DNA from 2 places in the Mesorhizobium sp. L103C119B0 genome. Region 2 is predicted to be linked to the other one. Evidence: predicted binding sites of a transcription regulator. Region 2 holds the regulator's gene; the other holds the start of a gene.

Region 1 (12,609 bases), on a different contig from region 2:
CAGCGTTCCGCAGCCGGAAAGAGCGAGCAGTGCGGAAACGAGCGCAACGCGAATCTTCATGCCAACAACCGGTTTTCTTGAACGGGATGCGCTGGGGGCCGCGTCATCGGGGGCGTCAGGACGTCATACTATTGATATTTGTCGGAAATTTGGCCGTTCTTAACGGCTTTTGCGCAATCGAGGGGCCGCCATAACACAGGCATTCGGCCGTGTCGATTGGCCCTGGGCAGTACATCATTGCAAGCTCCGCAAGCGCACAACCGCCTTCAGCCCGCCCATCGTGGAGCGTTCCAGCGCCAGCGCCCCGCCATACTCGTTGACGAGGTCGGCAACGATGGCAAGTCCGAGCCCGGTTCCCGGCTTTGTCTCGTCGAGGCGCCGGCCGCGTTTCAAGACATCGCGGGCCTTGTCCTCGGGGATGCCGGGACCGTCATCCTCGATCGATAGCTCGAACAGGCCGGCTGCGGCCGGCGTGACGGATACGGCAACAGTGCTCTTCGCCCATTTCATCGCATTGTCGAGAAGGTTGCCGAGCAGTTCCTCCAGATCCTCGCGCTCGCCGGCGAAGACGATGTCGGCCGCCGGCAACACAAGCGACAGGCTGACATCAGGCTTGAGTTTTTGCAGCACGCGCACCATGCGCTGCACCAGCGGCGTCACCGGCGTGCGGTAGACGACGCTGTCGCGCTGCGCCGCGACCCGTGCCCGCTGCAGGTAGTGGTCGACCTGTTTCTGCATCGACGCCGCCTGGTCGGCGATGAGCTGGCCCTTGGCGCCGCCGAGAGCCCGGCCCTCATTGATCAGCACGGCGAGCGGCGTCTTCAGCGAATGGGCAAGGTTGCCGACCTGCGTACGCGAGCGCTCGACGATGCGCTTGTTGTTTTCGATCAGCGCATTGGTCTCGTTGGCGAGCGGCTCGATCTCGGCGGGAAACCGGCCATCGAGCCGCTGCGCCGTGCCTTCGCGCACCTGGGCAAGCGCGTTGCGAACCCGGCGCAAGGGCTGGAGGCCGAGCAGGATAGCAATCGCATTGATGGCGATCATGCCGACGCCGAACAGGCTGAGATAGGTCAGCAATCGGCCCTGGAAGGTGGCGATCTCCTGTTCGAGCTCGGTCTTGTTGCCCATCACGCGGAAGCGCGCGGCGCGGTTCTTGGCATCGAGCACGAATTCGCTCTCGAACACTTCGAGCTGCTCGTCGCCGATACCGTCGGTGGAGTAGCTGCGCTGGAAGCTCGAATTGAACGGCACCTCGGCGACGGTCGGCGACGGGATCGTCGTGGTCATCGAGGACGAATGAAGGTTGCCGTGCACACCTTCGGAAGCCGGCTCCACCGACCAGTACCAGCCCGAATTCGGCTCCGAGAAGCGCAGGTCGCCAAGGTCGGGAGCACCGGTGAGCTGGCCGGATTCGGAAACGCCGACCGAGCCGATCAGATTGAACAGATGCGCCGACAGCAGGCTGTCGAAGCCGCGCTCGCTGGCCTGGCGGTAGAGCGTGGTGATCAGAGTGAAGATGACGATCAGGGTGAGGATCGCCCAGATCGTGGAAAAGCCGATGACGCGGAAGGCCAGCGAGCGCGGCCAGAGCCGCGCCGAAAAAGGCTTCCTTGCTGGTATGGGGAGCGGTTCCGCCTTACGCCTCCGGCTCACGCATGCGATAGCCCATGCCGCGCACGGTTTCGATCATGTCGATGCCCATCTTCTTGCGCAGCCGGCCGACAAAGACCTCGATGGTGTTGGAATCGCGGTCGAAATCCTGGTCGTAAAGATGCTCGACCAGCTCGGTGCGCGACACCACCTCGCCCATATGGTGCATCAGATAGGCCAGCAGGCGGAACTCATGCGAGGTCAGCTTCAGCGGCACGCCGTTGACATCGGCCTTGGAGGCCTTGGTGTCGAGGCGCAGCGGCCCGCAAGTGAGCTCGGACGAGGCATGGCCGGCGGCGCGGCGGATCAGCGCCCTCACCCTGGCCAGCACCTCCTCGATGTGGAACGGCTTGGTGACATAGTCGTCGGCGCCGGCATCGATGCCCGACACCTTGTCGCTCCAGCGGTCGCGCGCTGTCAGGATCAGCACCGGCATCTTGCGGCCGTTGCGGCGCCAGCGCTCGACGACGCTGATGCCGTCCATCTGCGGCAGGCCGATGTCGAGCACGACGGCATCGTAGGGCTCCGTGTCGCCGAGGAAATGCCCCTCCTCGCCGTCATAGGAGCGGTCGACGACATAGCCGGCATCGACCAGCGCGTCGGCCAGCTGCCGGTTGAGATCCTTGTCATCTTCTACGACGAGTACGCGCATGATCGGTCAGGCCTGTTGATGTGTCAGCTATAGGCCGATTCCGGTGGTCTGGGAAACGAGCCCTGCAAGAGGGAAGATTGGATCAGTTCGCCGGGACGACGATCTCGGAACGGCGCGGACGCTGGCCGTCCTTGCCCGGCACAAGCACGACGATGACGCAGACCTCCTGGCCGCCACGCGTCGTCTGCGAAGCCTTGGCCAGCGTGCCGCCATTCTGCTCGGCAACCTGCTGGCCGATCGCGTAGCAATCCGCCGCGGCTGCCGGCGTCGCTTGCGACGCCAACAGGCCGGCCGCTGTGAGCGCCAGTATCGCGGTTCTGACATGAGAGCGAAGCGTTTTCATGGTCGGCGTTGTAACGCAACTGTGCTGAACGTGAAATGAACGGTGAACGGGTGAAAATCCATCCCCGCAATACCCCCTGCGCGCGCAACGAATGAATGCGATCCTACCGCCCAGTCCCTCAGACCGGGCAATGGATTCATAACCGGAAAACCGGCTGCGCGGCTATGGTTTTTGCGCGCAGGTTCTCAATTCGCAGCCAGATTGGGAACAGGTCAAGGCGAGACCATTCTGAAGGCCGCCCTAAATAGCGCGGGAAACGCCAAATCATCGGAGGGCGCCATGACGGATAAAGACCTTGCCGACCTTTACCGGGGCTATATCGCTTGCCTGAATGCCCAGGACTGGGCGAAACTTGGAGACTTTGTCGGCGACGAGGTGCAGCACAATGGCGAAATGCTCGGCCTGTCGGGTTATCGCCGTATGCTCGAAGGCGATTTCGAGGCGATTCCCGACCTCCGCTTCAACATCGAACTGCTGGTCTGCCAGCCGCCGCGCGTGGCGGCGCGCCTGCATTTCGACTGTCATCCCAAGGGCGTGCTGTTCGGCCTGCCGGTGAACGGCAAGCGCGTGTCGTTCGCTGAGAATGTTTTCTACGAATTCGGAGAGGGTCGCATCCGCGAGGTGTGGTCAGTCATCGACAAGGCCGAGATTCAGGCGCAAATCTAGGTTGCTTCAATCACTTTGCTCGGTGAGAGCGCGTATCCGCAGCACCCCGTGGTAGAGCGCCAGGTCCTCGTCGTAGCGGGCCTCGGCGAACTCCAGGGACAGGCGGGTCTGGTCGCGCGAGCCGGTGGCGAAAGCGGCGCCGTCAAGGCGCGCCCGGATGCTGTCCATGATCAGACGCGTCTCGGCCTCGCCTTGCGCCTTCGACCAGACATGCAGCGTGATGAGCTGGTCGTCATCATTGTCGGCGCCGGTGTCCAGATCGAATGCGCTGGTCCTGCCATAGGTCACATAAGGGAAGGCGGCACTGTCGGCCGCCTGCTCGCGCAACCCGGCGCCGCCGAGCAGCGCCGTCAGCGAGGCATCGCTCTTCAATCTCATGAACAAGGCTTGCAGCAAATCGCCGGGCGCCGTCATCGTCGTCTCCGTTCGCCTGTCACGCTTTGAACAACCTCAGTTTCGCGCGCAACCTAACCGCGTTGCACGGATTTCGCCAGATGACGATCCGCCTGATGGAAGGCGGCGAATCGGGCGGCATGGCCCTTTCACGGACCGGGTTCTATTTGGCATGCGGGGAGTTTCAAGAAGGGTGTTATGAGGAGCCCTGTTTTCTCCGGCAATTCGAGGTCATTTCATGCGAACGCCACCGCTGCTGCCGGCTTTTGGAAAGCTCGGCGTCAAGCCCCCGGTCGCGATTGCGGCAGCACCCGCCCTGTCGAAGAGCACCGTGGCCCTGCGCATGCGCGAGATACTTTCAATGCATGGCGGCCTGGCCTTGAAGCTGTCGGTGGTGGCCTGGACAATCCTGATCATGGCGGCGGCATTTTTCATGTCAAGGGCCTGATGCCGATATGGCAAACCGCTACGCGTTGCGCATGGACGAGCCCGAGAGCTGGACTATCTTCGACATCTTCACCGGCCAGCCTGTCGAGCTTAAGCAACAGGTAATGGTGGCCATGAATTTGCGGGATGCGGAAGCGATGGCCGACCGCCTGAACAGCCGGGACGTCAAGCGGCGGGCAAAAGCCGACCGCAAGTCCTGACGCACGCTGATCTCAGCCGCCCTGATGCAAGACGAACGCGCGCTAGCCGAAATCCGCGGCTGTGAGCACATATATGCTCTTGCGGGTGCGGGCGTAGGCCTTGCTGGCAATGTCATGGATGGAGCTGGACGCGGTGTCGAAGGCCGCCAGATAGGTGGCTTCCGCGGTCGCCGTCCCTGATGGCACCTTCGAGAGGGCATCGGCTGCGACGGAGAAGGAAATCTGGAACATGCCGTCATGGCCGACAAAGCGGATGCGCTTGCCGGCCTCGTCATAGAAGCGACTTGGATTGGGGAATGTCAGGCTCATGACGTGCCCCCCTTCGGCGCGGCGGCGGCTTTCTTGACTGTCGCCACTGTCGCCCGCTTCTTCTTCGGTGTGGGGTTCAAGGCTTCCGCGACGCGGTCGGCCTCTTCCTTGGCCAGGCGCAATTCCCTGAGCCTTGCCGTCTTGATCTCCCTGGCCCTCGCTTCGGACATGTAGTCGGAGGTTGCCTTGTTGCGCTCGGCCGTCTTCTTCTGCTTGTCCATGAAGCGGGCTTCAGCTTTTTCCATGATGCTCTGATTGCCTTCGGCCATCGCCTAAATCTCTCCTCGTGCCTGAAATTGTGAAATCGAACTTACGATATAAATAGTCGCTTTGGCCTCGAAATTCAATTTTTCGAAATATCTAGGCGCCTCGCGACGTTTCGAACCCTGCAGACATCATAATACTTTTTAATATTTAATTTTGGCCACGAATAATTTTTGGCACTCCTATCTATCGAGTGCCAACACGCCTATAAGAACGGCGCGGTCGCCTATGCCGGCCCCAGAAAGAAGTTCTCATGAAGTTTCGGCCACTCCACGACCGCGTCGTCATCCGGCGCGCCGAAGGCGATGTCAAATCCAAGGGCGGCATCATCATTCCCGACAATGCCAAGGAAAAGCCGCAGGAAGGCGAAGTCATCGCCGTTGGGCCGGGCGCACGCGACGAAAACGGCGCGCTTGTCCCGCTCGACGTCAAGGCCGGCGACTTCATCCTGTTCGGCAAATGGTCGGGCACCGAGGTCAAGATCGACGGCGAGGACCTGCTGATCATGAAGGAAGCCGACATTATGGGCGTCATCGACAAGAGCGAGACGGCCGCTATCGGCAAGAGCGGGACGGTCGTCACCGAGAAAAGCGTCAAAGCCAAGAAGGCCGCCTGACCGGCCTGGCTTTGCCAGGCTCCGGCGAGCCGCTTGCTTCACCACACCAACGGGATTGAAAAAAATGTCTGCCAAGGAAATCAAATTCGCCACCGACGCGCGCGACCGCATGCTGCGCGGCGTCGAGATCCTCACCAATGCGGTGAAGGTCACGCTCGGCCCCAAGGGCCGCAACGTCATCATCGACAAGGCCTATGGCGCGCCGCGCATCACCAAGGACGGTGTGACGGTGGCCAAGGAAATCGAGCTTGCCGACAAGTTCGAGAACATGGGCGCGCAGATGGTGCGCGAAGTGGCTTCGAAGACCAACGACCTCGCCGGTGACGGCACCACCACCGCCACGGTGCTGGCCGCATCGATCCTGCGCGAAGGCGCCAAGCTGGTTGCCGCCGGCATGAACCCGATGGACCTCAAGCGTGGCATCGACCAGGCTGTCGCCGCCGTGGTCAAGGACATCAAGGCGAAGGCCAAGAAGGTCAAGTCGTCGGCCGAGATCGCGCAGGTCGGCACCATCGCCGCCAATGGCGATGCCAGCGTCGGCGCCATGATCGCCAAGGCGATGGACAAGGTCGGCAATGACGGCGTCATCACCGTCGAGGAGGCCAAGACCGCCGACACCGAACTCGACGTCGTCGAAGGCATGCAGTTCGACCGCGGCTATCTCAGCCCCTATTTCGTCACCAATGCCGACAAGATGCGCGTCGAGCTGGAAGAGCCTTACGTGCTCATCCACGAGAAGAAGCTCGGCAATCTGCAGGCGATGCTGCCGATCCTCGAGGCGGTGGTGCAGAGCGGCAGGCCGCTGCTGATCATCTCGGAAGACGTCGAAGGCGAAGCACTGGCGACGCTGGTCGTCAACAAGCTGCGCGGCGGCCTCAAGGTCGCGGCCGTCAAGGCGCCGGGCTTCGGCGATCGCCGCAAGGCGATGCTGGAAGACATCGCCGTGCTGACATCGGGCCAGATGATTTCCGAGGATCTCGGCATCAAGCTCGAAAACGTCACCATCGAGATGCTTGGCCGCGCCAAGCGCGTACTGATCGAGAAGGACACCACCACGATCATCGACGGCGCCGGCACCAAGGCGACCATCCAGGCGCGCATCGCGCAGATCAAGGGCCAGATCGAGGAGACCACGTCCGACTACGATAAGGAGAAGTTGCAGGAGCGGCTGGCCAAGCTCGCCGGCGGCGTCGCCGTGATCCGCGTCGGCGGCGTCACCGAGTCTGAAGTGAAGGAAAAGAAGGACCGCATCGACGACGCGCTGAATGCGACGCGCGCGGCGGTGGAAGAAGGCATCGTGCCCGGCGGTGGCGTGGCGCTTCTGCGCGCAAGATCGGCTCTGGCCGGCCTGACCGGCGCCAATGACGATGTGACCGCCGGCATTTCGATCGTGCTCAGGGCGCTTGAAGCGCCGATCCGCCAGATCGCCGAGAATTCCGGCGTCGAAGGCTCGATCGTCGTCGGCAAGCTGTCCGACAGCAAGGACCAGAATCAGGGCTTTGACGCCCAGAACGAGGTCTATGTCGACATGATCAAGGCCGGCATCGTCGACCCGGCGAAAGTGGTGCGCACCGCGTTGCAGGACGCCGGCTCGATCGCCGCCCTTCTGATCACCGCCGAAGCGATGATCACCGACGTTCCGGCCAAGGATGCGGCGCCTGCGGGCGGCGGTGGCGGCATGGGCGGCTACTGACCATCGCCCGAAAATTGCCCGCTGGAATCTGGGCGGGCATAAATCAGAACAGGCTGCCGGGGACATTTCCCCGGCGAGCCAGGAATTTCCGTCAGTCAGTCAAGACTGTCATCAACGACAGGGAGATCGACAGATGATCACATTCGCCCCGAAGCCAAACGCTGTATCCGCGACCAAGCCGGCGGAGGAGAGCCGCTTCGATCGCATCCGCCGGATTGCCGCCGACAAGCACAGGCAGGCCGATGCCGGGCCGATTCGCCGCGAGCCGTCGAAGACCGGCGACAAGCGGCCGACGTGACGGCTGCCAACCTCACGACACCGGCAACGCTCCGCCCTCTTCGGTGCGGCGGGCAATGAACTCGTCGAGCACATCGGATGTGGCAACGGCCGACGCCGGCGGCTGGAAGTCGGCCAGCGTCCGCTTCCAGATGCCGGTGGCGCGCTCGGTGGCCGACTTCGAACCGGACTGCGTCCAGCTGCCGAAATTCGACCAATCGGCGACCAGCGGCTCGTAGAAGGCGGTGCGGTAGCGCGTCATGGTGTGGCCGGCGGAGAAGAAATGCCCGCCCGGCTGGACTTCAGCGATCGCCTCGAAGCCGATCGAATCCTCGTCGCCGGGGGTCGTAGCGCAGAGTTCGGCAACCGTCTGCAATGCCTCGATATCGGTGATCAGCTTCTCGTAGGAGACGCTGAGGCCACCCTCCAGCCAGCCCGCGGCATGGATGCAGACGGTGGCGCCGGCAAGCACCGAGCCCCACAGCGCGAACTGCGTCTCGTGCGCCGCCTGCACATCGGAAATGTTGGCCGCACTGCCGCCGCCGGACCGCCAAGGCAGGCCGGTGAAGCGCGCCAGCTGGCCGGCGCCCAGCGTCGCCTTGACGTGCTCGGGCGTGCCGAAGGCCGGTGCGCCGGACTTCATGTCGACATTGGAGGAGAAGGATCCGTAGACCACCGGTGCGCCCGGCCGCACCATCTGCGCCAGCGCGAGACCAGCCAGCGCCTCGGCATGCTGCAGCGTCAATGCGCCGGCGACGGTGATCGGCGCCATGGCGCCGGCCAGGCAGAAGGGCGTGATGACAGAGACCTGGCCGGCGCTGGCGAAGTCGATGATGCCTTGCGCCATCGGGATATCGAGCTGGCGCGGCGAATTGGTGTTGATCACGGTGTAGCAATGGACGCCGGCCAGGAACTCGTCCTGCGAGAGCCCGCGCGCCAGCCTGATCATCTCGAACCCATCCTCGACCTGCGGCGTGCCGCGGGCGAAGACGAAGGGGAACTTGTCCGACAGGGTCAGCTGCGCACGGTTGACGGCATAGTGGCGCAAATGGTTGTCGACATCCTGCGGCTCGATCCAGGGGCCGAGCATATGCAGCACGTCGAAATTCTGAACAAGCTTGGTCAGTTCTTCGAAAGCGGCGAGCGTGCCCGGACGCCGTCCGCGTTCGAGATCGGTGACGTTGGGCGCCCCGGCTCCGGCCAGGAACGTCATCGAGCCGAGCTCCAGCATGAGATCGCGGCTACGGTTGCCCGCCAGCGCCCGGATGGATTTCGGCGCCGAGGCCAGTGCCGCAGTGACAATATCGCGGCCGATGCGCACCATCTGGCTGTCCTCGTCGACCAGCGCACCGGCTTTGGCGTAGATCGCCCGTGCCTCCGGCAGCAGCACCTTGATGCCGAGCTCTTCCAGCACGCGCAACGCCGTGTCGTGGATGGCCGCGACCTGGTCGTCCGAAAACACCGGCTGCGGCAGGAACGGGTTCTTGAGCGAGCGATAGTTCGGGTGGCGGCTTGACCCGCTGCCGGCCTCACCGGTGTGCCCGCGCCGGCGCTCGCGCCTGGTCTCCCTTATAATGTCATCGACCATGGCCAAAACTCCTCATTGCCGCATCGCCTGCCCTCGGGGTCGTATGGCGAGGCCGGAATAATTCGCGCCGGCCGCTCGACGCCGACAATGTGCACCCAAAGCGCGGTCCCCTCCCCGGCGAATTCGTCGCCCAGCAACGTCAGCGCGACGCTTTTGCCTATTGTGTAGCCATAGCCGGCTGAGGCGACGAAGCCGACGCGCCGGCCCTTGTGCCAGACTGGCTCGAAGCCACTGGCGTCGGCATCGACGGCGTCGACCTCCAGCGTCACGATCCGGGCGGCGCTCAACAAACCGTGCGGTGTGGCCTGGCTGCCCTTGTGAGCCGGGCTGAAATGGAAGAATAGTCTTCGCCGGGTATGCCCGCCCTGAAATTGCCCGCTTGCGGTTCTCAGGTGGGTGGGGTGAGTTTCGGGAATGGCCAGTCCTTTAGAACGACGTCCAAGACGAAGAGGTCCGATCGCCGCCGCACTGCTGGCGGTGGACGCGTGGATCGATTCCTCGCTCTACGAAATCGGCTTCAAGGCCGGCCAGTTCTGGGAATCGGCGACCATTTTTTCGCGGCGCTTCCGAGTCACCGGCTGGCGACGCGGCATCATCGAGGTGCTGAGCGAAGGTTTTACGATGGGCGCCGGCGGCGTCGTCGTGCTGCTCGCACTCGCGATGCCGGCCTTCCAGATCACCACCGGCGACTGGCGCAGTCAGGGCGATTTCGCCGTCACCTTCCTCGACCGCTACGGCAACGAGATTGGCCAGCGCGGCATCATCCAGCGCGATTCCGTGCCTGTCGACGAGATGCCGGACCATGTCATCAAAGCAGTGCTGGCGACCGAGGACCGGCGCTTCTTCGAGCACTACGGCATCGACGTGCTCGGCCTGTCGCGCGCCATCTTCGAGAATGTGCGGGCCAATTCCGTCGTCCAGGGCGGCTCCAGCATCACCCAGCAGCTGGCCAAGAACCTGTTCCTGTCGAATGAGCGGACCTTCCAACGCAAGATCAAGGAAGCCTTCCTGTCGCTGTGGCTGGAGGCCAATCTGTCGAAGAAGGAGATCCTGCAGCTTTATCTCGACCGCGCCTATATGGGCGGCGGCACGTTCGGCATCGAGGCGGCGGCGGATTTCTATTTCGGCAAGAGCGTCAAGGATCTGAACCTCGCCGAGGCGGCGATGCTGGCCGGCCTGTTCAAGGCGCCGACCAAATACGCCCCGCACATCAACCTGCCCGCCGCCCGTGCTCGCGCCAATGTGGTGCTGTCGAACCTCGTCGATTCCGGTTTCATGACCGAAGGCCAGGTGCTGCAGGCAAGGCTGCATCCAGCCGAGATCGTCGACCGCGGCGAGCAGAAGAGCCCGGATTATTACCTCGACTGGGCCTTCGATGAGGTCAAGAAAATCGCCAAGCCCGGCCAGCATTCGCTGGTCGCCCACACCACTTTCGACGCCAACATCCAGAAAGCGGCGGAGGAATCCGTCGAATTCCATCTCCGCCAGTTCGGCAAGGAATACAACGTCACCGAGGGCGCCGTTGTAGTGATCGAGACCAATGGCGCGGTACGCGCCATTGTCGGCGGCCGCGACTATGGCGCAAGCCAGTTCAACCGCGCCACCAAGGCGCTGCGCCAGACCGGCTCCTCGTTCAAACCTTACGTCTACGCCACCGCCATGGAGCACGGGTTCACCCCGGACTCCGTCGTCTCAGGCGGGCCGATCAGCTGGGGCGGCTGGTCACCGCACAATTACAATGGCGGCTCGGCCGGCAATGTGACGCTGATCACGGCGATCGCCAAATCGATCAACACCGTGCCGGTACGGCTGGCCAAGGACTATCTCGGCATCGGCCCGATCAAGGCGATGGCCGAATCATTCGGCGTGGAATCGCCGCTGGAGTCGCACAAGACCATGGTGCTCGGCACATCGGGCATGACGGTCATGGACCAGGCGACGGGCTACAGCGTGTTCGCGCAGAACGGCTTCGCCGGCTCGCGGCACGGCATCACCCAGCTCGTCACCCGCACCGGCGATGTCGTCTACGACTTTGCCAAGGATGCGCCGGCGCCGCATCGGGTTCTGTCGGAACAGGCTTTGAAATACATGAACACCATGCTGGCTGCGGTGCCGGCGATCGGCACCGCGCGGCGCGCGCAGCTGCCCAACATCGTCGTCGCTGGCAAGACGGGGACGACGCAATCCTACCGCGACGCCTGGTTCGTCGGCTTCACCGGCAACTACACGGCTGCCGTCTGGCTCGGCAATGACGACTTCACCCCGACCCGCAACATGACCGGCGGCACGCTGCCGGCGATGGTGTGGCAGCGGCTGATGGTCTACGCGCACCAGAATATCGACCTGAAGCCGATCCCCGGCCTAGACAAACCCTTCGTCGACGAAGAGATCGCGGCCAAGGCCGAGGAAGCGGAGAAGAAAAATGCCGATCAGGCAGCAGCGGATGCCGCGGCCGAGCGCCCGGCGGTGCTGTCCAGCCGCACGACACAGACGCTGCGCGAGATGACCAAGGTGTTCCAGGCCGCGCCCGTGCTCGGCTCGCCGCAGACACCGGAGACCCTGTCGGCGCTTTGATTCCACAGCGCTGCTTGCTCTGCGGCCTGCCCCGCTATATCCCCCAACGATAATTCACTCGTCCCGGTTCTTCATGCTCAAGACCGCCTTTTTCACGCTGCTTTCGCTTGCCATAGCCATCGGCCTCGGCGGCGGCAGCGTCTGGTATGCGCTGCAGGCGCAGAGCGGCGTCGGCGCGATCAGCATCGGCGAATGGACCGCCTTTCCCGAGATCGGCACGCAAGATGCCGACCCCTATTCGAAGGCGCGCGTGGCGCGTGAAGGCGTGCTGGCGCTCGGCAAGGCCGAGGGCTTGTCCTTCATCGCCGAGCGCGATGCGGCCGGCAATGAGCTTCAGCGGCAATGCGACTACAGGATCGAGGGCAGTTTCCCCACAGCCCGGTTCTGGACGCTCTATGCCGCGGATCAATCGCTCGGCGTGGTCGACACCGGCAAGCCGAGGCTGGCGGCGCTGCAATCCTACCAGGTGCTGCGTCAGCCCGACAATTCGGTGATCATCGCCGTCGGCAACCGTCCGGCCCCCGGCAACTGGCTTCTGACCGAAGGTTTTGGCCGGATGTATTTCGTGCTCACCTTCTACGACACGCCGATTGCCTCAAGCACCGGCCTTTCCGACGTGTCGCTGCCCCGGATCGTCAAGGCTGGCTGCAATGCGTAGGTTGCTGCACGCCATCCTGCTCGGCCTGCTCGGCGCCGGCATCGTCCACATCGTGGTGCTTTTGCTGGTGCCGGAATTTACCGAGCGCGATGCCTGGTCACGGCTGGCGATGGCGTCCGACCTCTACAAGATGACCAGGCTGGATGCCGAGGCGGGCGGCGCGCCGGTGGTGAAGTCGGTGGATCCGCTGTTTTACGCCGCCGCCTGCCGCTTCGACCTTGCCGAAGGCATGGTGCGGATCAAGGCGCCGGGCAGCGTGCCGTTCTGGTCGGTGTCGGTC
Region 2 (10,679 bases):
GTGGCGCGTAGCCTGGCATTGCCGATCGGCGCCACCAGCCCCTCATCCTGCAGCACGGTCAGCCGGGCGCTCGACAGGCCGCGCCCGGAAAACGCCTCGTAGCGGGAAAGGTCGATGCCTTCGGCCAACCTCAGCCCCATCAGCAGGAACTCGTCGGCCTCTTCGGAGCGCGTCAGGATCTCGCCGCCGGTGACGCCATGGCCCCTGGCCTCCACCAGATTGGCCCAGGTCTCCGGCATCCGCTCGGCGATCGTCACAACACGGTGGCCGTTCTCGATAAAGCGGCCATGCGCGCCCGGTCCGACGCCGACATATTCGCCATACCGCCAATAGGTCAGATTGTGCCGGCTCTCGGCGCCCGGCCTGGCGTGGTTGGAAATCTCATAGGCCGGCAGGCCATGCGCCGCGGTGACCTCCTGAGTCAGCGCATAGAGATCGGCGGCCCGGTCATTGTCGGGAACGGTAAACTTGTGCGCCGCATGCAGCGCATGGAACGGCGTGCCTTCCTCGATGGTCAGCTGGTAGAGCGACAGATGGTCGGCGGCATGGCCGATCGCCTGTTCGAGCTCCACCTGCCAGTCGTCCAGCGTCTGGCCGGGGCGGGCGTAGATCAGGTCGAAGGAAAGTCTTGGGAATATGTCCCGTGCCAGGCCAATTGCATGCAGCGCCTCGTCGACATTGTGCAGTCGGCCGAGAAAGCGCAGATCCTTGTCGTTCAACGCCTGCACGCCGAGCGAGACGCGGTTGACGCCGGCGGCGCGGTAGCCGCGAAAGCGCTCGGCCTCGACCGAGGATGGATTGGCCTCCAGCGTCACCTCGATGCCGTCGGGCACCGTCCAGTTCTTCGCCACGGCGTCCAGCACCGCCGCCACCGTCTGCGGCTGCATTAGCGACGGTGTGCCGCCGCCGAGAAAGATGCTGGTCACCTCGCGCGCCCCGGTCCGCTCGCGCATCGTCTTCAGCTCGGTCTCGAAGGCGCGGGCAAAGCGCTCCTGGTCGACCGGCTGGTGACGGACATGGCTGTTGAAGTCGCAATACGGGCATTTGGCCGCGCAGAACGGCCAATGGATGTAGACGCCGAAGCCCGGGCTGCGGTCCAGCGACATTAAGCTGAGCCTAACCTGGCGCGGGCGAATTTCTGGAAGGCGCGGGCGCGGTGCGACAGCGCCGTCGGCTGACCGGGCTTCCAGCCGTGTTTTTCCTCAGCGCTCATCTCGCCGAACGTCTTGTCGAAACCGTCGGGCAAAAACACCGGGTCGTAGCCGAAGCCGAGTTCGCCGCGCGGCGGCCACACCAGCGTTCCCTCAGCTTCGCCGCGATAATATTCAGCCTCGCCATTGGGGAAGGCCAGGCAGATGACGGCGACGAACCGCCCCTTGCGCTGCGCTGGCTCGGCGGCGCCGACCTCCTGCAAGGCCACTTCGGTGCGCTGCATGGCCATCCCGAAGTCGCGGCTGCCATCGGGAGCTTCGGCCCAATTGGCGGTGTAGACGCCGGGGGCGCCGTCGAGCGCGTCGACGCACAGGCCCGAATCGTCCGACAGCGCCGGCAGGCCGGTCGCCTTAGCCGCGGCGAAGGCCTTGATGTAGGCGTTTTCCTCGAAGGTGGTGCCGGTCTCCTCCGGTTCCGGCAGGCCGTAGTCCTTGGCCGACTTCGCCTCGAAGCCGAACGGACCCATCAAATCGGCGAATTCGCGCAGCTTGCCTTCATTGTGGCTGGCAACGACGATCTTCTTTCCATCGAGAGAATGCATCAAAGGCCCCAGATCCTTGGCTCGGCGAATTCGATCGAATTGCCCGAGGGGTCGCGTATGTAGATCGAGCGCCCGCCCTGCGGCCATTCGAATTCGCTTTCGATGGCGATGTTTTTCGCCTCAAGTTGCGCCTTCCACTGTGCGAGTTCATCCTCACTTGCGGCAAAGCAGAGATGGCCCTCGCCGACCGTGCCATGTGGCGGCACTTTCAGCCGCGCATCGGGCGCCGGCGGGATTTTGGTGGCTTCGGCGTTGAAGATGAGCAGCACGCCCGGGCCGCAGCGGAAGAAGAGATGGCGGCCGTCGACCTTGCCGAGGAGAGGGAGGCCGAGGACATCGGAGTAGAAGGTCTCGGCAGCGGCGAGATCCGTGACGTAAAGCGCTGACTCAAGAATAGCGGAGGGTTGCATCAGGCACCCCCCTCTGCCCTGCCGGGCATCTCCCCCGCAAGGGGGGAGATTGGCAGTTCCGCTGGCGGCGTCTCAACGTTGATGGTTGGCGAAAACGGTAGCGACCTCTGATCTCCCCCCTTGCGGGGGAGATGGCCGGCAGGCCAGAGGGGGGTGTGAAGGATCGCCGACGTCATCACGTTAAATTCAATCAGGCCACAGCCATCTGCTGCAAGCTCACCAGCCGCTGAATGCCCTTCTTGGCCAGGCCCATCAGCTCCGCGAACTGCCCTTCCGAGAACGGCTCGCCCTCGGCGGTGCCCTGGATCTCGACGATGCCGCCCTTGCCGGTCATGACGAAATTGGCGTCGGTGCCGGCAGATGAATCCTCAATGTAGTCGAGGTCGATGACCGGCTGGCCGTCATGGATGCCGCAGGAAATTGCCGCGACATGGTCCTTCAGCACCTTGGCAACACTGGCCATCTGCCGCGCTTCCATCCAGCGCAGGCAATCGTAGAGCGCCACCCAGCCGCCGGTGATCGAGGCCGTGCGGGTGCCGCCATCGGCCTGGATGACGTCGCAGTCGACGGTGACCTGCTGTTCGCCCAGTGCCTGCAGGTCGACAACGGCGCGCAAGGAGCGGCCGATCAGCCGCTGGATTTCCAGCGTGCGGCCGCCTTGCTTGCCGGCCGAGGCTTCACGGCGCATGCGCTCGCCGGTCGAACGCGGCAGCATGCCGTATTCCGCCGTCACCCAGCCCTTGCCGGAATTGCGCATCCAGCCTGGCACCTTTTCCTCCAGGCTTGCCGTGCACAACACATGCGTGTCGCCGAATTTCACCAGGCACGAGCCTTCGGCGTGTTTGGAGACGCCGCGCTCGAACGAGATGGCGCGCATTTCGTCGGCTTGGCGTTTGGAAGGGCGCATCGAGGCCTCTTTCTGTTCTTTTTACGGTTGCGTCGGCGGCTTGTAGACGCATGCAGCCCATGGCGCAAAGGAAAAGGCCGGGCGATCTGGCACAGACGCCGGGTTGCGCGAGGGTGATGGAAGTCTATATCCTTGGGCCGGAGGTTTTTGGCTCGAATGACCAAGGCAGTCACCGAACCCAGTCTGCTGGCGCCCGCGCTGCAATCGCTCGACATGCGTTCGCGCGACATTTTTAGGCGCATCGTCGAATCCTATTTGAAGGACGGTGAGCCTGTGGGATCGCGCAGCCTGTCGCGCATCCTGCCGTCGTCGCTGTCGCCGGCCACCATCCGCAACGTGATGAGCGACCTCGAACATCTCGGCCTGATCTATGCCCCGCACATCTCGGCCGGGCGCCTGCCGACCCAGACCGGCCTGCGCTTCTTCGTCGATGCCTTCATGGAGCTTGGCGATCTCTCCGACGAGGAACGCCGGGTCATCGAGGCGCAGGTGCGCGCCTCCGGCTCGGGCGCGACGCTGGAACACATGCTGACCGAGGCCAGCCAGATGCTGTCGGGCATGTCGCGCGGCGCCGGCCTGGTGCTCGCCACCAAGAACGAGGTGGCGCTGAAGCACATCGAGTTCATCCAGCTCGAGCCGACCAAGGCGCTGGCGGTGATGGTGTCGCAGAATGGCGATGTCGAGAACCGCGTCGTCGACCTGCCGGCCGGCATCACCGTCTCGCAGCTGCACGAGGCCTCCAACTTCCTCAACGCCCATATCAGGGGCCGCACGCTCGCCGAGGCGCGCATCGAGATCGCCCGTATCAAGGACGAGACCCGGGCAGCGCTGGACACGTTGTCGCAGGACCTGGTCGAGAAAGGCCTGGCGGTGTGGGCCGGCGCCGACAGCGGCCTGCCGGCGCGCCTTATCGTGCGCGGCCGCGCCAATTTACTCGAAAACGTCACCGCCCAGGCCGATATCGAATTGCTGCGCCACCTGTTCGAGGATCTGGAGACGCAGGACGGGCTGATCCAGCTGCTCGACCTCGCCGAGGACGGCCCCGGCGTGCGGATCTTCATCGGCTCGGAAAACAAGCTGTTCTCGCTCTCCGGCTCGTCGCTGGTCGTGGCGCCTTACCGCGACAAGGACGCCCGCGTCGTCGGCGCGCTCGGCGTCATCGGCCCGACCAGGCTGAATTATGCCCGCATCGTGCCGATGGTCGACTACACGGCCCAATTGATTACCCGGATGTTAAGATAATTCCGAAGCCGGGATCACCGTAAGGAGGGCGCAGAATGGCGCTTGAATCGTTCAAGGCCCAGATCAGCATGCTGCTCGAAGAAATGGTCAACCAGCCGGAGGACGAGCACGAAATCCAGGAGCAGCTGCGCGAAAAACTGCGCGAAATGCGCGCCATGGGATTGCCGCTGCCGGAAGATCTTGTCGCATTGGAAAAGCGTCTCGACGACGATCTGGACGTCGAAGAGGAAAGTTGAGCGGTTCTCTCGTCGAATCTGCGCGCGCACGCTTCTCTTTTGCGGCGGCCGCACAATATCTCCCTTGTCGTGACGCGCCGACCGGCGCGAGTTCGAGGAGAACAGCATGATCCGGATTGCCGGCTTCGCAGGCCTTGCCCTGCTTCTGGCCACCAGCGCCTTCGCCCAGCAGGCTGATCAACTGCTGCTGACCGGCAAGGACGCTTTCGGCGACTGGACGGCCGACAAGCCAGGTGTGCGCCGGCTGATTAGGCCGGATGATCTGAAAAGACCCAACATCACCGGATCCGCCTCCAACAGCGCCGGCCTCGGCGATCGGCCCGAGGGCGCGAAGCCCGTCCTGCCGCCTGGGTTTTCGGCCGAACTGGTTGCTTCCGGCATTTCCAATCCGCGGGTCGTGCGCGTGGCGCCGAACGGCGACCTGTTCGTCGCCGACAGTGACGCCAACCAGATCCGCGTCTATCGGCTGGCCAAGGGTAGCGCGAAGCCGGCCGAAGAGGGCATTTTTGCCGACAATCTCAACCAGCCCTATGGCATCGCCTTCTACCCGCCTGGCGACAAGCCGCAATGGGTCTACGTCGCCAACAACGACAGCGTGGTCCGCTACGCCTATCGCGACGGCGACCTTAAAGCCTCCGGCGAACCGGAGACGATTGTCTCCGACATCCCTACCGGCGGCCACTGGACCCGCGATATCGCCTTCTCGCCGGACGGGAAGACGCTGTATCTCTCGGTCGGCTCCGGATCGAACGTCGCGGAGGGCATGCAGAAGGCACCGAAGGGCGGCCTTGACGCCTGGGCAAAATCACAGCCACTCGGCGCCACCTGGGGTTCCGAGGATGGCCGTGCCGACGTGCTGGCCTTCGGCCCCGACGGCAAGAATGGCCGCATCCTCGCTACCGGCCTGCGCAATTGCTCGGGCATGACCGTGCAGCCGGCCACCGGCGCGCTGTGGTGTGTCGTCAACGAGCGCGACGGTCTCGGCGACGATGTGCCGTTCGAATATGCCACCTCAGTCAAGGACGGCGCCTTCTATGGCTGGCCCTGGTATTATATCGGCGCCAACGAGGACCCGCGTCACGAGGGCGCGCGCCCAGACCTCGCCGGCTCGGTCACCGTGCCCGACGTGCTGATGCAGGCGCATTCGGCGCCGCTCAACATCGCCTTCTATGACGGCGACAATTTTCCGGCCGAGTACAAGGGCGATGCTTTCGTCGCCCTGCACGGCTCCTGGAACCGGGGTGTGCGCACCGGCTACAAGGTGGTGAGGCTGAGATTCAGCCACGGCAAGCCGACCGGCGAGTACCAGGATTTCATAACCGGCTTCGTGCTTTCCGACGATGCCGTCTGGGGCCGGCCGGTCGGCGTCGCGGTGGCCAAGGACGGCGCGCTTATCGTCACCGAGGATGGCAACGGCACCATCTGGCGCATCACCCATGTCGATGGCCCATCCTGAGCCCGCGAACAGCGCAATCCGGCCCTAATGCACGTCCCGATGGATCACCTTGGGATAGGTATGGATCACCTCGGCCGATGAGACGCGGTCATCGAAACCGGTATCCCTGAGATTGAAGAGGCCGACCGAGCCGAAGGACTTCTTCGCCCCTTGCGCGAAGCGGCCGTCGCTGAAATCGTGTTCGTAAAGCGTCACCGTGACGTGGCCGGCATTGAGCTTCGGCACGTAAACACTGCTGATGGTGTCGTTGGCGACGCCAAGCTGGTTGACGTTGAAGCGATAGAGGTCCTGCACCATGCGCCGGGCCGCATTGCCATTGATCATCCAGTATTCGCGGCGCGATGCGCGGTTCGGGTCGATGAGTTTGAGCGGCGCCTTGCGGCCAAGCCCGAGCCAGTGCTCGAACACCATCACATTGGCGCCCCACGGATAGGGATAGTTGGACTTGTCGATGATGCGTGGCGGGCCATCCTCGGCAATCTCGACGGTATCGACATAGTCCAGCCATTGCAGCTGGAACGACGCTTCCACGTTGAGGTCGGTACTGCGCGGATCGGCAGCGATGATGCGCCAGTCGGAGACCGGCGGATATTTGGTGTCGAGGTCGATGTAGAATTCGCCTTTGGCGGTGTCGTCGGGGTCTATCTTTTGCGGTCCGTCACGCTCCATCGCCACCAGCCGCACCTTGAACCGGTTGTTGACGACCAGCGGATAGATCATCGGACGAATGGGGTGAGCGCCAAGGTTCCGGCTGTCGGTAAAATATCCAGTCTGCGGAACGACATCGCTATCGCCCTTGTCGAACAGGCCGAAAGCCTGACGCCCCTCGAACCACAGATACCATTCCAGCTCGTGGACGTGACCGCGTGCTTCGGAATAGTTGTTGGGCATCCACTTCATGAGCTGGATGTGAAGTCTTTTGGCTAACATGGGTGCTCCTGCCGTTCGGAGCCATGCGAGATAGCCGACCGCCTTCGGGGCGTAAGTGAACCATCTCTCGCTCTCAGACGAGGATGACCGGCTTTCATGTCCTGCTTGGCGCAATCGAATCCGTTTTGCCGTTGCAGGCTTTCATGGCACCAGAGTCGTTTCACGAGGTGCGACCGTCATGACCCTCACCGGCTTCCTTGCCTATAGTGCTGCGCTGGGCATCGCCGCCGCCATTCCCGGGCCCGGCGTCACCGCGCTTGTGGCGCGGGCGCTCGGATCCGGCTTCCGCTCATCGCTGGCGATGTCGTTCGGCCTGATGCTCGGCGACCTCATTTATCTCACCGCGGTGGTGCTCGGCCTTGCCTTTGTCGCGCAAAGCTTCGGCATGGTGTTTCTCGCCATCAAATGGCTGGGCGTCTCCTATCTCGCCTTCCTCGGCTGGCGTTTCTGGACGGCCGGGATCACGCCCGAGACTGTCGAGGCCAGGAAAGGCAAGGGCGGCCTGGTATCGAACTTCCTTGCCGGCCTCACCGTCACGCTGGGCAACCCGAAAACGATGATCTTCTACCTCGCCATCACGCCGACCATCGTCGACCTGAAGACCATCACGCTCGCCGACTACGGCATCCTGGTCGCGCTCACCGTCATTGTGCTCTTCGTGGTGCTGGTGCCATATCTTGCGCTGGCCGCCAAGGCGCGCTGGTTCCTGAAATCGCCACGCGCGCTGAAGGCGCTGAACCGCACCGCCGCCGGCTTCATGGTGGGCGCGGCCGCTGCCATTGCCGCACGTCAGTAGATCGGTTCAGGCCCATCCATTCCGCCGATCGGTCCATCCGGAAAATGCGGCTTGAGGAGACAAGCGTTTTCAGCAAGCGGCCCACTCGATATTTTCGGCCGGCAGCCTATCTTGCGCGGGCGAAAGCCCTATTCTGTCCGCCGACGCCAATTGCCTGATCTGATTTGGGAGCGAAACCAATGAACAAGCCTTCCGCGCGCGTGCCCGGCCGCGGCCGTGTCTACAACTCGATCACCGAGACGATCGGCGACACGCCGCTGGTGCGGCTCGACAAGTTCGCCAAGGAGAAGGGCGTCGTTGCCAACCTTCTTGCCAAGCTCGAATTCTTCAATCCGATCGCCTCGGTCAAGGACCGCATCGGCGTTTCCATGATCGAGGCGCTGGAAGCGTCGGGTCGGATCAAACCTGGCAAGACGACGCTGATCGAGCCGACCTCGGGGAATACCGGCATCGCGCTCGCCTTCGCCGCCGCCGCCAAGGGCTACAAGCTGATCCTGACCATGCCCGAAACCATGTCGGTGGAGCGCCGCAAGATGCTGGCGCTGCTCGGCGCCGAACTGGTGCTGACGGAAGGGCCGAAAGGCATGAAGGGCGCCATCGCCAAGGCCGACGAATTGGCCGCCACCCTGCCTGACGCCGTCATCCCGCAGCAGTTCGAAAACCCGGCCAACCCGGAGATCCACCGCCGCACCACCGCCGAGGAGATCTGGAACGACACCGATGGCGGGGTCGACATCTTCGTCGCCGGCATCGGTACCGGCGGCACGATCACCGGCGTCGGCCAGGTGCTGAAGCAACGCAAGCCCTCGGTGCATGTCGTCGCCGTCGAGCCGGAGGCCTCGCCGGTGCTGTCGGGCGGCCAGCCCGGCCCGCACAAGATCCAGGGCATCGGCGCCGGCTTTGCGCCCAAGATCCTCGACACCTCGATCTATGACGAGATCGTCAAGGTCTCCAACGAGGATTCGGTCGCCAACGCCCGCCTCGTCGCCCGCCTTGAAGGCGTGCCGGTCGGCATCTCGTCGGGCGCTGCCCTGCAGGCCGCCATCGCCGTCGGGTCGCGGCCGGAGAACAAGGGCAAGAACCTGGTGGTGATCATCCCGTCCTTCGCCGAGCGCTATCTGTCGACGATCCTGTTCGACGGGCTGGGGGCTTAACGTCTTAACTGGATAGGCGGCGATCCTTCGCACCCCCCTCTGCCCTGCCGGGCATCGGGGGGTGCTGTCCCTCCGACATCGGAAGTCTCATGGCTGGACCGCAGAAAACCCGGCCGTGGCGTCCGCCACCGGCTTGAGCGGGAGGCGGCTTCAGGGTCAAATCGCCCCGGCCTGCTTCGCGCGGGCAGGGGGAGAATCACATGTACAAGCTTTACACGCGCCCAGGCAGCGGCGGTTTTGTCGTCGAGGCCGCATTGGCGCTGGCAAACGCGCAATTCGACCAGATCGATGTGCCCAAGAAGGATCCGCCGGACCAGGCCTTCCTCGACATCAGCCCGTTGAACCAGGTTCCGGTGCTGACCTTGCCCAACGGTCAATCGATAACCGAATCGGCGGCGATCTGCATCCTGCTTGCCGAGCGCCATCCGGAGGCGGGTCTGGCACCGGCCGCCGGATCGCCGGATCGCGCCGGTTTCCTGCGCTGGATGGCGTTCATGTCATCGGTGCTCTACCCCGCCATCCTGCGCCTCTACTATGCCCATCGCTACACCACCGATGCCGACGGCAAGAAAGCCGTCAAGCAGGCAGCCATTGCCGAGATGGACCGCGGCTTCGCCATTGTCGATGCAGCCCTCGAGGGGCGCGGCTGGCTGGTCGGCGACGCGATGTCGCTGGCCGACATCTACCTCGTCATGCTGGTGGCCTGGCACCCCGATATGGACAAGGCGCGAGCCGACTGGCCGAACATCGAACGCTTATGGTCGGCGCTGCGCGCGCATCCGCTGATAAAACGGCTCAACACCACGCATGAGATGTGGCCGGCCTGAACGGACGCTTCAATTTCGCAGGATCGCCCGTTTCGCCTGCAGGAAGCGGCGCACGGCGGGGTCGCGTTCAAGGCCGATCGCCCGGTCATAGGCTTCGACCGCTTGCGCCGCATTGCCGAGCCTGGCCAGCAGGCCGGCGCGAGCGGCCCAATAGGGCTGATAGTCGTTGAGCCGCTTGTCGTCGCCCAGCACGTAGAGCGCCGCCAGTCCTGCCGCCGCCCCTTCGGCCTCGGCAATCGCCACGGCGCGGTTGATCGAAATCACCGGCGAGCCTGATATCGCCGACAGCGCATCGTAGAAGTTACGGATCGCCGCCCAATCGGTTTGGCCGGTCCGTCGCCGCGTCGCATGCACCGATTGTACCGCCGCTTCGAGCTGGTAGCGGCCGATGACGCCCATGGTGGCGGCGTGGCCCAGCAGCGCCTCGGCTTCGTCGATCAGCGCGTGATCCCAAAGACGGCAATCCTGTTCGGCGAGCGGCACATAATCTCCAGCCGCATCGCGCCGCGCCGGGCGGCGCGCCTCGGCAAACAGCATCAGCGCCAGCAGGCCGAGCGCTTCCGGTTCGTCCGGCATCAGCGATGCCACCAGCCGCCCGAGCCAGATGCCTTCGGTCGCCAGATTGCGCGCTCTCGTCTCGGTCCCTGCCGGGTCGGTCCAGCCTTCGGCGAAAGCCGCGTAGATCGCTTCCAGCACCGTTCCCAGCCGCTCGCCGAGTTCGGCGCGATCCGGCACGCGGAACGGAATGCCGATCTCGCGGATGCGGCTCTTGGCACGCACCAGACGCTGGCCCATCGTCGCCGGCGAAACCAGGAAGGCCGAGGCGATCGTCGCCGCGTCGAAACCCAGAATGGTCTGCAGGATCAGCGGCGCCCGCACGCTGGCTTCGATCGCCGGATGCGCACAGGCAAACATCAGCCTGAGACGTTCGTCGGGAAGGTCTTCGTCTTCCATGCTCGCCTCCATCT

Evidence for each region. The regulator HrcA, encoded in region 2, represses chaperone genes, less so after heat shock. The targets are predictions, from matches to a motif close to GTTAGCACTCNCNNNNNGNGAGTGCTAAC.
Region 1: the regulator HrcA is predicted to act here: its motif matches at 5,097-5,125, upstream of X728_RS144615 (co-chaperone GroES).

The regions. Positions count from the first base shown of each region.
Region 1 is NZ_AYXE01000014.1:166,237-178,845, reverse strand. It holds gene X728_RS144565 (hypothetical protein) at 1-60, opposite strand, end outside; gene X728_RS144570 (ATP-binding protein) at 235-1,653, opposite strand; gene X728_RS144575 (response regulator transcription factor) at 1,637-2,302, opposite strand; gene X728_RS144580 (hypothetical protein) at 2,385-2,645, opposite strand; gene X728_RS144585 (ester cyclase) at 2,925-3,311, shown strand; gene X728_RS144590 (DUF3168 domain-containing protein) at 3,318-3,725, opposite strand; gene X728_RS144595 (hypothetical protein) at 3,943-4,152, shown strand; gene X728_RS144600 (hypothetical protein) at 4,160-4,351, shown strand; gene X728_RS144605 (DUF1488 domain-containing protein) at 4,394-4,660, opposite strand; gene X728_RS144610 (hypothetical protein) at 4,657-4,929, opposite strand; gene X728_RS144615 (co-chaperone GroES) at 5,178-5,540, shown strand; gene groL (chaperonin GroEL) at 5,605-7,233, shown strand; gene X728_RS1000000171095 (hypothetical protein) at 7,367-7,531, shown strand; gene X728_RS144625 (trimethylamine methyltransferase family protein) at 7,544-9,097, opposite strand; gene X728_RS1000000171775 (glycine cleavage T C-terminal barrel domain-containing protein) at 9,079-9,384, opposite strand; gene X728_RS144630 (penicillin-binding protein 1A) at 9,512-11,671, shown strand; gene X728_RS144635 (DUF1214 domain-containing protein) at 11,745-12,329, shown strand; gene X728_RS144640 (DUF1254 domain-containing protein) at 12,322-12,609, shown strand, end outside.
Region 2 is NZ_AYXE01000013.1:162-10,840, reverse strand. It holds gene hemW (radical SAM family heme chaperone HemW) at 1-1,106, opposite strand, end outside; gene rdgB (RdgB/HAM1 family non-canonical purine NTP pyrophosphatase) at 1,106-1,753, opposite strand; gene X728_RS146210 (VOC family protein) at 1,753-2,163, opposite strand; gene rph (ribonuclease PH) at 2,354-3,070, opposite strand; gene hrcA (heat-inducible transcriptional repressor HrcA) at 3,227-4,312, shown strand; gene X728_RS146225 (hypothetical protein) at 4,348-4,548, shown strand; gene X728_RS146230 (sorbosone dehydrogenase family protein) at 4,655-6,004, shown strand; gene X728_RS146235 (hypothetical protein) at 6,029-6,934, opposite strand; gene X728_RS146240 (LysE family translocator) at 7,113-7,730, shown strand; gene cysK (cysteine synthase A) at 7,910-8,884, shown strand; gene X728_RS146250 (glutathione S-transferase family protein) at 9,085-9,711, shown strand; partial or broken gene X728_RS146255 (DUF6596 domain-containing protein) at 9,721-10,679, opposite strand, start outside.